2 regions of the Streptomyces sp. NPDC002386 genome follow, and region 2 is predicted to be linked to the other one. Evidence: riboswitches for the same ligand, from Rfam matches in the RefSeq annotation. Region 2 holds a riboswitch; the other holds the start of a gene.

Region 1 (3,875 bases), on a different contig from region 2:
TCAAGCTGGGTCCTTGCGCCCGGGGGGGCCCGGGCGGGCCCCACCGGGGGGTGTCCCGGCCGGGACACCCCCCGGTGGACCGGGGCTCGGGCCTAGAGGCCGGGCAGCAGGCCGGTCACGGGAGCGACCAGATCCGTGAGCCGGCCCACTTGACCGAGTCCGTCGGGGGAGCCGAGCTGATTCAGACCGCCCAGTTGCTCGGAGACCTTCGGGATCTGGCCCTCCTGGTCGGCGGGCAGCCCAGTGGTGGCGAGCGAGTCCAGGGTGGCCATCGGGCTGATCCGCCCGGTCTCCGCTGCGCTGTTGCCGGCCGCACTGGCCATGGGCGCGGCGAGGCCCGCGAACCCGGCGGCGAGACCCACGGCGGCGACGATGCGTCGTGTTGAGATCATGTCCTCAGCAACGGCGCCGGGCCCCCGCCGGACACGGGCGCCGGGCGGTGCTCACCCGTCAGGCGGACCGGGCCCGCTGCGCTTGCCGAGCCCGCCGGGGCGGAGGAGCCTCGGATATGGGGCTCGCGCCGCCCTTCTCCCGCCGGGCCGCGGGCGCCCTGAAGGAGGTCACCATGGGCACCGCGACAGGCTCCAGCTTCGACATCGAGACACTGCGCCGGGGCGTGGAGGGGACCACGGGGAACACCCTGCTGTCCCTCTACGCGGACGACGCGCAGATCCGCATCATCGACCGCAACACCCAGCCGAGCCATCCCCGGATCCTGCGCGGCCGGGGCGAGATCGCCGCGATGCTCGACGACATCTACAGCCGCGACATGACGCACAAGCTGGACCGGTGCGTCGTCCAGGGCGACCACGCCGCCTACTGCGAGTCCTGCGAGTACGGAGACGGCACTCGGGTCCTCGCCGAGTCGATGATCACCCTGCGCGACGGGAAGATCGCCGAGCAGATTCTGATCCAGGCATGGGACGAGTAGGGAGGAAGACCGCGAGGGTGCAGGTCAGCTCGCGGCTGACCTGGACCTTCTCGGCCCGGGCGGCGCTGGGGCGAACCCGCCCGCGACGGTCCGCGCCGGTGTCCGCCGCGGGTGTGCACCTGTCCGCCGCCGTGGTCCGGTCGTTGCTGCGGGCCGTGCGCCCGCGTCCGCACCCCGCGCTGCCGCGCCCGCCCCGGATCCGGCGCGTCAGGCGGATCCGGCCCCGGTGAGCCGGGCGGGAGGCGGGCCGCCGCTCCGCCCGCGAGGCCGCCCCGGAGTCTCGGTTAGGCTGTCGGCGGGCCGTGACTGGCGCTGAGGTGGAGTACCACCGGGGAGCGGCCCCCGACGGATGCCGCGCGCCTGGGCGATGAGATCGATCAGCTCAGGAGCGCATGTGACACAGGCCCGGCTCATGGACGGCACAGCCCTCGCCCGGCGCATCGTCGAGGAGACCGCGAAGCGGGCGGCGGACCTCACCGGACGGACGGGCGCCGCGCCCTGTCTCGCCACGGTGCTGGTCGGCGAGGACCCCGCCTCCGTCACCTACGTCCGCATGAAGCGGAACCGCTGCCGCGCGGCGGGCATCGAGTCCCGGCACGTGGCCCTGCCCGCCGCCACGACCACCGCGGAACTCGTCGGCACGCTGCGGAAGTTGTCGGCCGACCCGGGCGTGCACGGCATCCTGCTGCAGCATCCGGTGGGCGACCACGTCGACGAGCGGGCCGCGTTCGAGGCGATCGCGCCGGAGAAGGACGTCGACGGCGTCACCTTCGCCTCCTTCGCCACCATGAGCTTCGGACTGCCCGGGTTCGTCTCCTGCACGCCCGGGGGCATCCTGCGGCTGCTCGACGAGTACGGCGTGGACCCGGCCGGCAAGCGGGCCGTGGTGGTCGGCCGCAGCGCGATCCTCGGCAAGCCGGTCGGCATGCTGCTCCTGTCCCGCGACGCGACCGTCACCTACTGCCACTCCCGCACCCGGGACCTGTCCGCCGCCGTGCGCGAGGCGGACATCGTCGTGGCCGCCGTCGGCCGGCCCCGTCTGATCACGGGGCAGGACATCAAGCCGGGCGCGGTCGTGATCGACGCCGGCTACAACCCGGGGAACGTCGGCGACGTCGACTTCGACTCCGCCGTGGAACGGGCCTCGCTGATCACCCCGGTACCGGGCGGTGTGGGTCCGATGACCATCGCCACGCTGCTGGAGCAGACCGTGACCGCCGCCGCCCGGCAGGCCGGGGTGTGATCAGCGCATCCAGGCGCTGTAGCTCATGACGGCCCCGGCCCGCACGCCGTACTCGGGGGCGTCCTCGGTGAAGGTCTCCTCCATGCCGAGGACCGCGCCGGTGCGCGGTTCCAGGATCAGCATGCGCCGCGCGCCCCTGGCGTCGTACACGTACGCGTGTCCGGGGCGTCCCAGGCGGTCGGTCACCTCGCCGGCCGGCCTGAGGCCCCCGGTCGCCGCGAACAGCCGGACGAGGGCCGCCGACTCGCGGGGGCCGAGGGTCCAGTGGTCGAGCAGTTCGTCGACCGCGTCGAGCAGTTCGGCGGTGCTCAGCGGGGCCGTGCCGCGGTCGGCCGGGGGCCGGGCGATCTCGGTGAGGTAGGCGCGCAGCCGCGCCGCGGTGTGCGGCGGGGCCGCCTCGGGCGGGGCGTCGCTCCACATCGGCGGGTACGTGGTCCGGCTGATCACCTGGCCGTCCGACACCAGGTGCGGCTCGCCGCCCTCGTCGGTGAGGACGGGGCGGCCGGGCCGTCGGGGGTCGGTCGCCACGACCAGCTCGGTGTGGCTCGCGTCCGCCCGCCAGCGCACCACCCGCTCCTCGGGGAGGGTGACGGGGGGCCCGCTGTCGCTCATGCCGAGGCTCCACGACTGCACGTGCGTGCCCTTGCGCGGGCGCGGGGAGCCCGCCGACGCGGCCGCGTCGGCCAGGGGGACGAGGTCCCGCAGAGGCACGGGTGCGGAGCCGGCGCGCACCGTCAGCGGCAGCGGTGCGGCGACGGCCCGCGGGGTGGCCGGATCGCCGAGCACGGCGTTGCCGGCGATCACCAGGACGACGGCGCAGGCGGCGAGCCCCCAGACCAGCCGGGTGCGGGCGGCGCGGCCGCGGAACGTCTGGAGCGGCCGGGCACGGCGCCGTGGGCGGGGTCCGTCCAGCAGCCGCCGGAGCCGCTGCTCCGCGCGCGCGTCCAGCGGACCGTCCGCGAAACGGGGGCCGTCGTCCGGCACCGGGTCGGCGCGGCGCAGGAGTTCGAGTTCGTCAGCCATGTCGGTCGTCCTCGCAGGGGGTCGCGTCGGCGGGTGCGGCCGCGGCCGCGACCGGGGGGCGCAGCCGGTCGATCTCGGCCCGCAGCCGGTTCCTGGCCCGGTGCAGCCGCATGGCCGCCGCCCTGCTGCCGCAGCCGAGGGCGACCGCGATCTCGTCGGCGCCCAGTTCCTCCCACGCCGCGAGGCGCAGCACCTCCTGATCCGCCGGGGACAGCCGGTCCAGGGCCTCGTGCACCCAGCCGCCGGGGGCCTCCGCGTCGGGGCCGGCCGCGATGTGCCGGGCGTGCGCGGCCTCGTCGTTGCCGAGCCGGTCCACCAGCCGTCGCCGGCGCCCCTGACCGCGTACCGCGTTCGCCAGGCAGTTGCGGGCCACCCCGTACAGCCAGGGCAGCGGTGCCGCGGGCAGGTCGGTCCGGCGGCGCCAGGCGACCGTGAACACCTCCGCCACCACTTCCTCCACCTCGTCGGCCCGACCCCGCAGCCGCCTCGCGACATAGCGGCTGACCGCCCAGTAGTGCTCGCGATAGGCAGCGGCGAAGATCTCGTCGTTGCTCATGTCCGGTTCGTGTCCGGCACCGGCCGGATCGTCACACCCTTCCTCCGTGATCCTTCTCGCGCCGTCCGAGTGTGACCGACGGGGCGGGTGGCGACACAGGCGGGACGTGAAGAGGATCAGAG
Region 2 (8,539 bases):
GTTGATCACCGTGATCGCGGCGATCAACCGGGCCAGCTCGGCCTCCTCGAACTGCTTGGCCGCCCGCTCGTACACCTCGTCCGGGACGAAGCCCTCGGTCAGCACGGTGACCGCCTCGGTCAGCTCGATCGCCGCCAGCTCCTTCTCCGTGTAGAAGTGCCGGGACTCCTCCCACGCGCTGAGCTGCACGATCCGCTCCACGCTCTCGCCCGCCGCGAGCGCGTCCTTGGTGTGCATGTCGAGGCAGAAGGCGCAGTGGTTGAGCTGGGAGGCGCGGATCTTCACCAGCTCGTACAGCTTGGGGTCCAGGCCCTGCCTGGCGGCGGTGTCCAGTCGGACCATCGCCTTGTAGACCTCGGGCGCGTGGCGGGCCCACTCCAGGCGCGGGGCGTGTTCGGTGGCGTACTCGACGGTTTCCTGTGTGCTGCTCATGGTTCGACCCTAGGAGCCGGGCAGCCCAGGAGTATGGTCCATTTCCATGGCGAATTCATGGGCCAATCTGGGCGTCGACCTCCATCTGGAACCGGCCGGCACCGGCGGCCTGCGCCGCGGCCTGACCGACGCGCTGCGGGACGCGGTCCGCACCGGCCGCCTCGCCCCCGGCACCCGGCTGCCGTCCTCCCGCTCCCTCGCCGGTGATCTCGGCATCGCCCGCAACACGGTCGCCGAGGCCTACGCCGACCTGGTCGCCGAGGGCTGGCTCACCGCCCGCCAGGGCTCCGGCACACGGGTGGCGGAGCGGGCGGTGATCCCGCCGGCGGCGGACGCGCCCCGGCGCCGGCCGCCGGGCAGCCCGGCGTACAGCCTCGTACCCGGCACTCCCGACCTCGCCGCGTTCCCGCGCGCCGAGTGGCTCCGGGCCGCCCGCCGTGCCCTGGCCACCGCCCCCTCCGACGCCCTCGGCTACGGCGACCCGCGCGGCCGCCCCGAACTGCGCACCGCCCTCGCCGGCTACCTCGCCCGCGTCCGCGGCGTCCGCACCGACCCCGAGACGATCCTGGTCACCGCCGGCTTCTCGCACGCCCTGCGCGTCCTCGGCACGCTGCTGCGGGCCCGCGGGGTGCGGGCGGTGGCGGTGGAGTCCTACGGGCTCGACGCCCACTGGAGCCTGCTGCGCGACGCGGGTCTCGCCACGCCCGCCCTGCCGTACGACGAACTGGGCACCGACACCGGGGCGTTGACCGGCGAGGGCGCCGTACTCCTCACGCCCGCGCACCAGTTCCCCATGGGCACCGCCCTGCACCCCGACCGGCGGACGGCGGTGGTCGAGTGGGCGCGGCGCACCGGCGCCCTGGTCCTGGAGGACGACTACGACGGCGAGTTCCGCTACGACCGCCAGCCCGTCGGCGCCCTCCAGGGCCTGGACCCCGGCCGGGTCGTCCACCTCGGCACCACCAGCAAGTCCCTCGCCCCCGGCCTCAGGCTGGGCTGGATGGTCCTGCCGCCCTCGCTGGTGGAGGAGGCGGCCGCGGCCAAGGGCCGGATCGACACCGTGGGCGTGCTGGACCAGCTCACCCTGGCCGAGTTCCTCACCTCCGGCGCCTACGACCGGCACGTCCGCTCCGCCCGGCTGCGCTACCGGCGCCGCCGTGACGCCCTCGCCGCCGCGGTCGCCGAGCGCGCGCCCGGTGTCCGGGTCACCGGGATCGCGGCCGGCCTGCACGCGGTGCTGCGGCTGCCGCCGGGCAGCGAACAGTCGGTCGTGCAGGCCGCGACCTGGCAGGGCCTGGCCCTGCACGGCCTGGCCTTCCACCGGCACCCCGAAGCCGTCGCCGAACCGGCCGACGCGCTGGTCGTCGGGTACGGGACGCCGTCGGACAGCGCGTGGGCGGGCGCGCTGGAGGCCCTGTGCCGGGCACTGCCGTGAGGTGAAGGCTCCTCCGTCCCCGCCGGGCGCACTCCACGACTGCTTCCGGGCCTGCTCACGGTCCCGCCCGGCGGCGGGCTCACCCCTCCTCCGCCGCCACGGCCGGCGCCTCCCCGAACCGGGCCAGTGCCAGCGCCCCCGCCACCGCCACCGCGAACCCGAGGGCCGCCAGCCAGCCCAGGCCCTCCCGGGTGCGGTCGCCGAGCCAGACGACGCCCACCGCCGCCGGGCCGATCGTCTCGCCGATCACCATGCCGGCCGTCGCGGTCGTCACCGAGCCGCGCTGCAGCGCCGAGGTCAGCAGCACGAAGGCGGCGCCGCCGCCGATCAGGAGGGCGTAGGACGCCGGATTCGTGAGCAGCCCGGCCGGCCGCGGTGAGTCGATCAGCCGGACCGCCACCTCCACCACCCCGAACCCGAAACCCGCGCCCAGCCCCAGCACGAGGGCCCGCATCCGCCCCGACAGCCGCCCGCCCAGCAGGGCGAGCACCGCCATGCCGGCCGCCGTCGCGAGCATCGTCCACTTCAGGGCGGGCGAACCGCCCTCCTCGCCCTCCGGCCCGGACGCCAGGCCCAGCATCGCGAGCCCGGCGCACACCACACCCACCGCGCCCCACTCGGTGCCGCTGAGCCGCGTCCCCAGCAGGCGCGCCGCGACCACCGCCGTCACCGCCAGGCTGGAGGCCAGCGCCGCGCTCACCGCGTAGATCGGGATCGAGCGCAGCGCCGCGATCTGGAACAGGAAGCCGAGACCGTCCAGCGCGAGACCGGCCAGGTACCGCCACCGCCGCAGGGCCCGCAGCAGCAGGGCGACCTCGCCGCCCCCGCCCGTACCGGCCTCCCGCGCGGCCATCGCCTGCAACACCGTCGCGGTACCGAAGCAGACCGCCGCGCCCAGGGCGCACACCATTCCGAACAGCACGAACCGACTCTAGGCGAGGGCGAGATCGCGGGGCCCCTTGCGGGAACCCGCGCACCCCCGCCTAGGCTGACCACCGCACACCGCACCGCACACGGGGGAGACACCACATGGCGAACACGCGCGCGCAACTGCGCTCCACCACGGTCGTCCTCGGCGGCATGGGTCTGCTCGCCGCCGCTCTGACCGCCTGTTCCTCCGCCCCGGACAAGCGCTGCGTCGACCGGGACAGCTACCGCCTCGGCACGGGCTACAAGGTCGTCTCCGACAAGAACTGCAAGTCCGCCAAGGTCCCGATGAACAGCTCCTGGTACTACGGCGGCAAGAAGAAGGGCTCCTGGGTCTCCGGAGGTTCCTTCACCAGGCCGAGCAAGGGCTCGGGCGGCTCCTCGGGCGGCAGCGGGGTGCACCGCGGCGGCTTCGGCGGCGGCAAGGGCGGCTCCGGCGGCTGACCGGCACACACCCATGGAACGCCGAACCATCACCCCCCGCCCCGACTGGCAGCGGACCGTCGAGGAACAGGGGCTCGTCTACCCGCTCACCCGGCACCCCGACGGGACCCTGCGCCCCTACTGGGACGAGAGCGCCTACTACGTCCTCACCCTGGACGAGGTCGAGGCGCTGGAGGAGACCGTGGCGGAACTGCACCGCATGTGCCTGGCCGCCGCCGCGCACATCGTGGGCGAGGACCGTTTCGCCGACCTCGGCATCACCGACCCGCGGATCGTCGCGGCCGTCACCGAGGCCTGGCACCGCCGTGCCGAACTCCCCACCGTCTACGGGCGGTTCGACCTCCGCTACGACGGCACCGGCCCGGCGGAACTGCTGGAGTACAACGCGGACACCCCCACCTCGCTGGTCGAGGCCGCGTCGCCGCAGTGGTTCTGGATGGAGGAGCGCTTCCCCGGCGCCGACCAGTGGAACTCCCTGCACGAGCGCCTGGTCGACGCCTGGCGCGAGCAGGCCGCGCTGCTCCCGCCGGGCAGCCCGCTGCACTTCGCGCACTCCTCGGCCGACGAACTCGGCGAGGACCTGATGACGGTCGCCTATCTGAAGGAGACCGCCGAGCAGGCCGGACTCACCACCGACTGGATCTCCATGGAGGAGATCGGCTGGGACACCCTCTCCGGCCGGTTCGTGGACAACGGGCTCCGGTTCATCCGCGCCGTCTTCAAGCTGTACCCCTGGGAGTGGCTCACCACCGACGCGTTCGCCGGGCACGTCCTCGACACCCTCGACAACGGCGGCGGCAGCGGCACCACCCTGTGGATCGAGCCCGCCTGGAAGATGCTGCTGAGCAACAAGGCCCTGCTGGCCGTCCTCTGGGAGCTGTACCCGGGCCACCCGAACCTGCTGCCCGCCCATCTCGACGGCCCGCGCGACCTCGCCCGGACCACCGGCTACGTGGCCAAGCCCCTGCTGGGCCGCGAGGGCGAGGGCGTCACCGTGCACGCGCCGGGGGCGCCCGCGGCCGTACGCGACGAACCCTGCTGCTACCAGCAGCTGGCCCCGCTGCCCGCCTTCGACGGCAACCACGTCGTCCTCGGCGCCTGGACCGTCCGGGACGAACCGGCCGGCCTGGGCATCCGCGAGTCCTCGGGCCTGGTCACCGACGGATACGCCCGCTTCCTGCCGCACGTGATCCTCTAGGGACGGCCCCTAGCCCGCCAACACGGCCTCCAGCTGTTCGACACCCCAGTCCAGGTCCTGCTCGGTGATCACCAGCGGCGGCGAGATCCGGACGGTCGAGCCGTGGGTGTCCTTCACCAGCACACCCCGCTCCATCAGCCGCTCCGACACCTGACGCGCGGTGCCGGCCCGCGGGGCGATGTCCACGCCCGCCCACAGCCCGCGCCCCCGCACCGCCGTCACCGGGCCCGCGCCGAGCAGCCCGCGCAGCCGCCGGTGCAGCCGCTCGCCCAGCTCGGCCGCGCGCGCCTGGTACTCGCCGGTCCGCAGCATCGCGATCACCTCCAGCGCCACCGCGCAGGCCAGCGGGTTCCCGCCGAACGTCGAGCCGTGCTCGCCCGGCCGGAAGACACCGAGCACCGCCGCGCTCGACACCACCGCCGACACCGGCAGGATCCCGCCGCCCAGCGCCTTGCCCAGCACGTACACGTCAGGCACCACCCCCTCGTGCTCGCACGCGAAGGTCCGCCCGGTCCGCCCGAGACCCGACTGGATCTCGTCGGCGACGAAGAGCACGTTCCGCTCCCGGGTCAGCTCCCGCACCCCGGCCAGATAGCCGGCCGGCGGCACGATCACCCCCGACTCGCCCTGGATCGGCTCCAGCAGCACGGCGACGGTGTTCTCGGTCAGCGCCCGCCGCATCGCGGTCAGATCCCCGTACGGCACGATCTCGAACCCCGGCGTGTAAGGCCCGAAGTCCGCCCGGGCCTCCGGATCGGTCGAGAAGCTGATCACCGTCGTCGTCCGCCCGTGGAAGTTGCCGCCCGCGACCACCACCTTCGCCATCTCCGCGGGCACCCCCTTCACCCGGTACCCCCACTTCCGGGCCGTCTTCACCGCGCTCTCCACGGCCTCCGTGCCGGTGTTCATGGGCAGCACCATCTCCATGCCGCACAGCTCGGCCAGCTCGGTGCAGAAGGCTGCGAACCGGTCGTGGTGGAAGGCGCGGGACGTCAGCGTCACCCGCGCGAGCTGCCGCTCGGCCGCCTCGACGAGGCGCCGGTTGCGGTGCCCGAAGTTCAGCGCCGAGTACCCGGCCAGCAGGTCCAGGTACCGGCGCCCCGCCACGTCCGTCAGCCAGGCGCCGTCGGCCGCGGCCACGACGACCGGCAGCGGATGGTAGGTGGGCGCGCTGTGCGCGTCGGCGGCGGCGATGAGGTCTTCAGCAGTGGGCACGGCCTCTCCCGGATACGACGGTGACTCTCCCGGACACGACGGTGGCCCCCTTCCTATCCCCGCTCGCATGGTGGACGCGGGATCTCCCCGTTCCGGCGCGCCCGGTAGGCTGATCAGCGGGTCGTGACTGGCGCGCAGGGATGGGACGGACCATCGGGGAGCGGCCCGAACGGGAAACAGTGCCGTGCGCCTGGGCCGAACGTGAACGCTGAACGCACGCCGTCCGGAGGTCCCCATGCCAGAGCAGAAGTCCCTCTCCACCGAGTCCACGGCCTTCCGCGCCGCACTCGACGTCATCCGCACGGTCGAACCGCGGGTCGCCGACGCCATCGGCCAGGAGGTCACCGACCAGCGCGCGATGCTCAAGCTGATCGCCTCCGAGAACTACGCATCCCCGGCCACGCTGCTGGCGATGGGCAACTGGTTCAGCGACAAGTACGCCGAGGGCACCGTCGGCCGCCGCTTCTACGCCGGCTGCCGCAACGTCGACACGGTCGAGTCGCTGGCCGCCGAGCACGCCCGGGAGCTGTTCGGCGCCCGGCACGCCTACGTCCAGCCGCACTCCGGCATCGACGCCAACCTCGTCGCCTTCTGGGCCGTCCTCGCCGACCGCGTCGAGGTGCCGTTCCTGGAGAAGACCGGCGCCCGCCAGGTCAACGACCTCACCGAGGCCGACTGGGCGGAGCTGCGCCAGGCCTTCGGCAACCAGCGCATGCTCGGCATGTCCCTGGACGCCGGCGGTCACCTCACCCACGGCTTCCGCCCGAACATCTCGGGCAAGATGTTCGACCAGCGCTCCTACGGCACCGACCCGGCCACCGGTCTCATCGACTACGAGGCGCTGCGCGCCCAGGCCCGCGAGTTCAAGCCGCTGATCCTCGTCGCCGGCTACTCCGCCTACCCGCGTCTGGTGAACTTCCGGATCATGCGGGAGATCGCCGACGAGGTCGGGGCGACCCTGATGGTCGACATGGCCCACTTCGCGGGCCTGGTCGCCGGCAAGGTCCTGACCGGCGACTTCGACCCGGTCCCGCACGCCCAGATCGTCACCACGACCACGCACAAGTCCCTGCGCGGCCCGCGCGGCGGCATGGTGCTGTGCGACGACTCCCTGAAGGACCAGGTCGACCGCGGCTGCCCGATGGTGCTCGGCGGCCCGCTGCCGCACGTGATGGCCGCGAAGGCCGTCGCGCTCGCGGAGGCCCGCCGGCCCTCCTTCCAGGACTACGCCCGGCGCATCGTCGACAACTCCCGCGCCCTCGCCGAGGGCCTCACCCGCCGCGGCGCCACCCTGGTCACCGGCGGCACGGACAACCACCTCAACCTGATCGACGTGGCCGGCTCCTACGGCCTCACCGGCCGGCAGGCCGAGGCGGCCCTGCTGGACGCCGGCATCGTCACCAACCGCAACGCCATCCCGGCCGACCCGAACGGCGCCTGGTACACCTCCGGCATCCGCGTCGGCACCCCCGCGCTGACCACCCGGGGCCTCGGCACCGCCGAGATGGACGAGGTGGCCGGCCTCATCGACCGGGTGCTCACCACCACCGAGCCCGGTACGACCAAGTCCGGTGCCCCCTCCAAGGCCCAGCACGTCCTCGACCCCAAGATCGCGGACGAGATCTCGCACCGGGCGACCGACCTGGTCGCGGGCTTCCCGCTGTACCCGGAGGTCGACCTCGGCTGACCCGCGGCGGCGGCCGGCCGGCCCCCGACGAGGCTTCCCGCGCGGCGGCCCGGCACCACGCCGGGCCGCCGCGCCCGTCGGTGCCCGTTCCCGTGTCCCGCCCCTCGTCACACCGCACGGAACGGATCGCGCCCCACCTGTTTCCCACCGGTACCGGATCGCCCCCCGTTACCTGAGAGAATGGTGAACATGGCCACTGACCGACCTCGCGTGCTCTCCGGAATCCAGCCCACCGCGGGCTCGTTCCACCTCGGCAACTACCTCGGCGCCGTCCGCCAGTGGGTGGCCCTGCAGGAGTCCCACGACGCGTTCTACATGGTCGTCGACCTGCACGCGATCACCGTTCCGCAGGAACCGGCCCAGCTCCGGGCCAACACCCGGCTGGCCGCCGCGCAGTTGCTGGCCGCCGGTCTCGACCCGGACCGGTGCACGCTGTTCGTGCAGAGCCACGTCCCCGAGCACGCCCAGCTCGCCTGGGTCATGAACTGCCTCACCGGTTTCGGCGAGGCCTCGCGCATGACCCAGTTCAAGGACAAGTCCGCCAAGCAGGGTGCCGACCGCGCCTCCGTCGGCCTGTTCACGTACCCGGTCCTGCAGGTCGCGGACATCCTGCTGTACCAGGCCAACGAGGTGCCGGTGGGTGAGGACCAGCGCCAGCACATCGAGCTGACCCGCGACCTCGCGGACCGGTTCAACGGGCGGTACGGCCAGACCTTCACCGTCCCGAAGCCGTACATCCTCAAGGAGACGGCGAAGATCTACGACCTGCAGGACCCGGCGGTCAAGATGAGCAAGTCCGCCTCCACCCCCAAGGGCCTGATCAACCTGCTGGACGAGCCCAAGGCGACGGCGAAGAAGGTCAAGAGCGCGGTCACCGACACCGACACGGTGATCCGCTACGACACCGAGAACAAGCCGGGCGTCTCCAACCTCCTCACCATCTTCTCCACCCTCACCGGCCGCTCGGTCCAGGAGCTGGAGAAGGACTACGAGGGCAAGATGTACGGCGCGCTCAAGACGGACCTCGCCGACGCCATGGTGGAGTTCGTGACGCCGTTCCGGGAGCGCACCCAGCAGTACCTGGAGGACCCCGAGACGCTCGACTCGGTGCTGGCCAAGGGCGCGGAGAAGGCACGGGCCGTGGCCGCCGAGACCCTCGCGCAGGCGTACGACCGCGTGGGTTTCCTGCCGGCGAAGCACT

The links. Region 2 has a riboswitch for ZMP and ZTP ahead of ACWCPN_RS21180 (glycine hydroxymethyltransferase). Riboswitches for the same ligand answer to the same signal wherever they lie in the genome.
Region 1: linked by a shared signal. The riboswitch ahead of ACWCPN_RS34760 (bifunctional 5,10-methylenetetrahydrofolate dehydrogenase/5,10-methenyltetrahydrofolate cyclohydrolase) and the one ahead of ACWCPN_RS21180 (glycine hydroxymethyltransferase) in region 2 are both predicted to bind ZMP and ZTP.

What each region holds. Positions count from the first base shown of each region.
Region 1 covers NZ_JBSFBX010000038.1:12-3,886, forward strand. Annotated here, with positions in the region: gene ACWCPN_RS34750 (hypothetical protein) at 93-392, opposite strand; gene ACWCPN_RS34755 (nuclear transport factor 2 family protein) at 566-931, shown strand; ZMP/ZTP riboswitch at 1,224-1,304, shown strand; gene ACWCPN_RS34760 (bifunctional 5,10-methylenetetrahydrofolate dehydrogenase/5,10-methenyltetrahydrofolate cyclohydrolase) at 1,326-2,174, shown strand; gene ACWCPN_RS34765 (CU044_5270 family protein) at 2,175-3,197, opposite strand; gene ACWCPN_RS34770 (RNA polymerase sigma factor) at 3,190-3,753, opposite strand; partial or broken gene ACWCPN_RS34775 (hypothetical protein) at 3,752-3,875, shown strand, end outside.
Region 2 covers NZ_JBSFBX010000010.1:125,508-134,046, forward strand. Annotated here, with positions in the region: gene ACWCPN_RS21150 (carboxymuconolactone decarboxylase family protein) at 1-432, opposite strand, end outside; gene pdxR (MocR-like pyridoxine biosynthesis transcription factor PdxR) at 479-1,867, shown strand; gene ACWCPN_RS21160 (DMT family transporter) at 1,947-2,777, opposite strand; gene ACWCPN_RS21165 (hypothetical protein) at 2,897-3,238, shown strand; gene ACWCPN_RS21170 (glutathionylspermidine synthase family protein) at 3,252-4,436, shown strand; gene rocD (ornithine--oxo-acid transaminase) at 4,446-5,651, opposite strand; ZMP/ZTP riboswitch at 5,765-5,854, shown strand; gene ACWCPN_RS21180 (glycine hydroxymethyltransferase) at 5,887-7,338, shown strand; gene trpS (tryptophan--tRNA ligase) at 7,528-8,539, shown strand, end outside.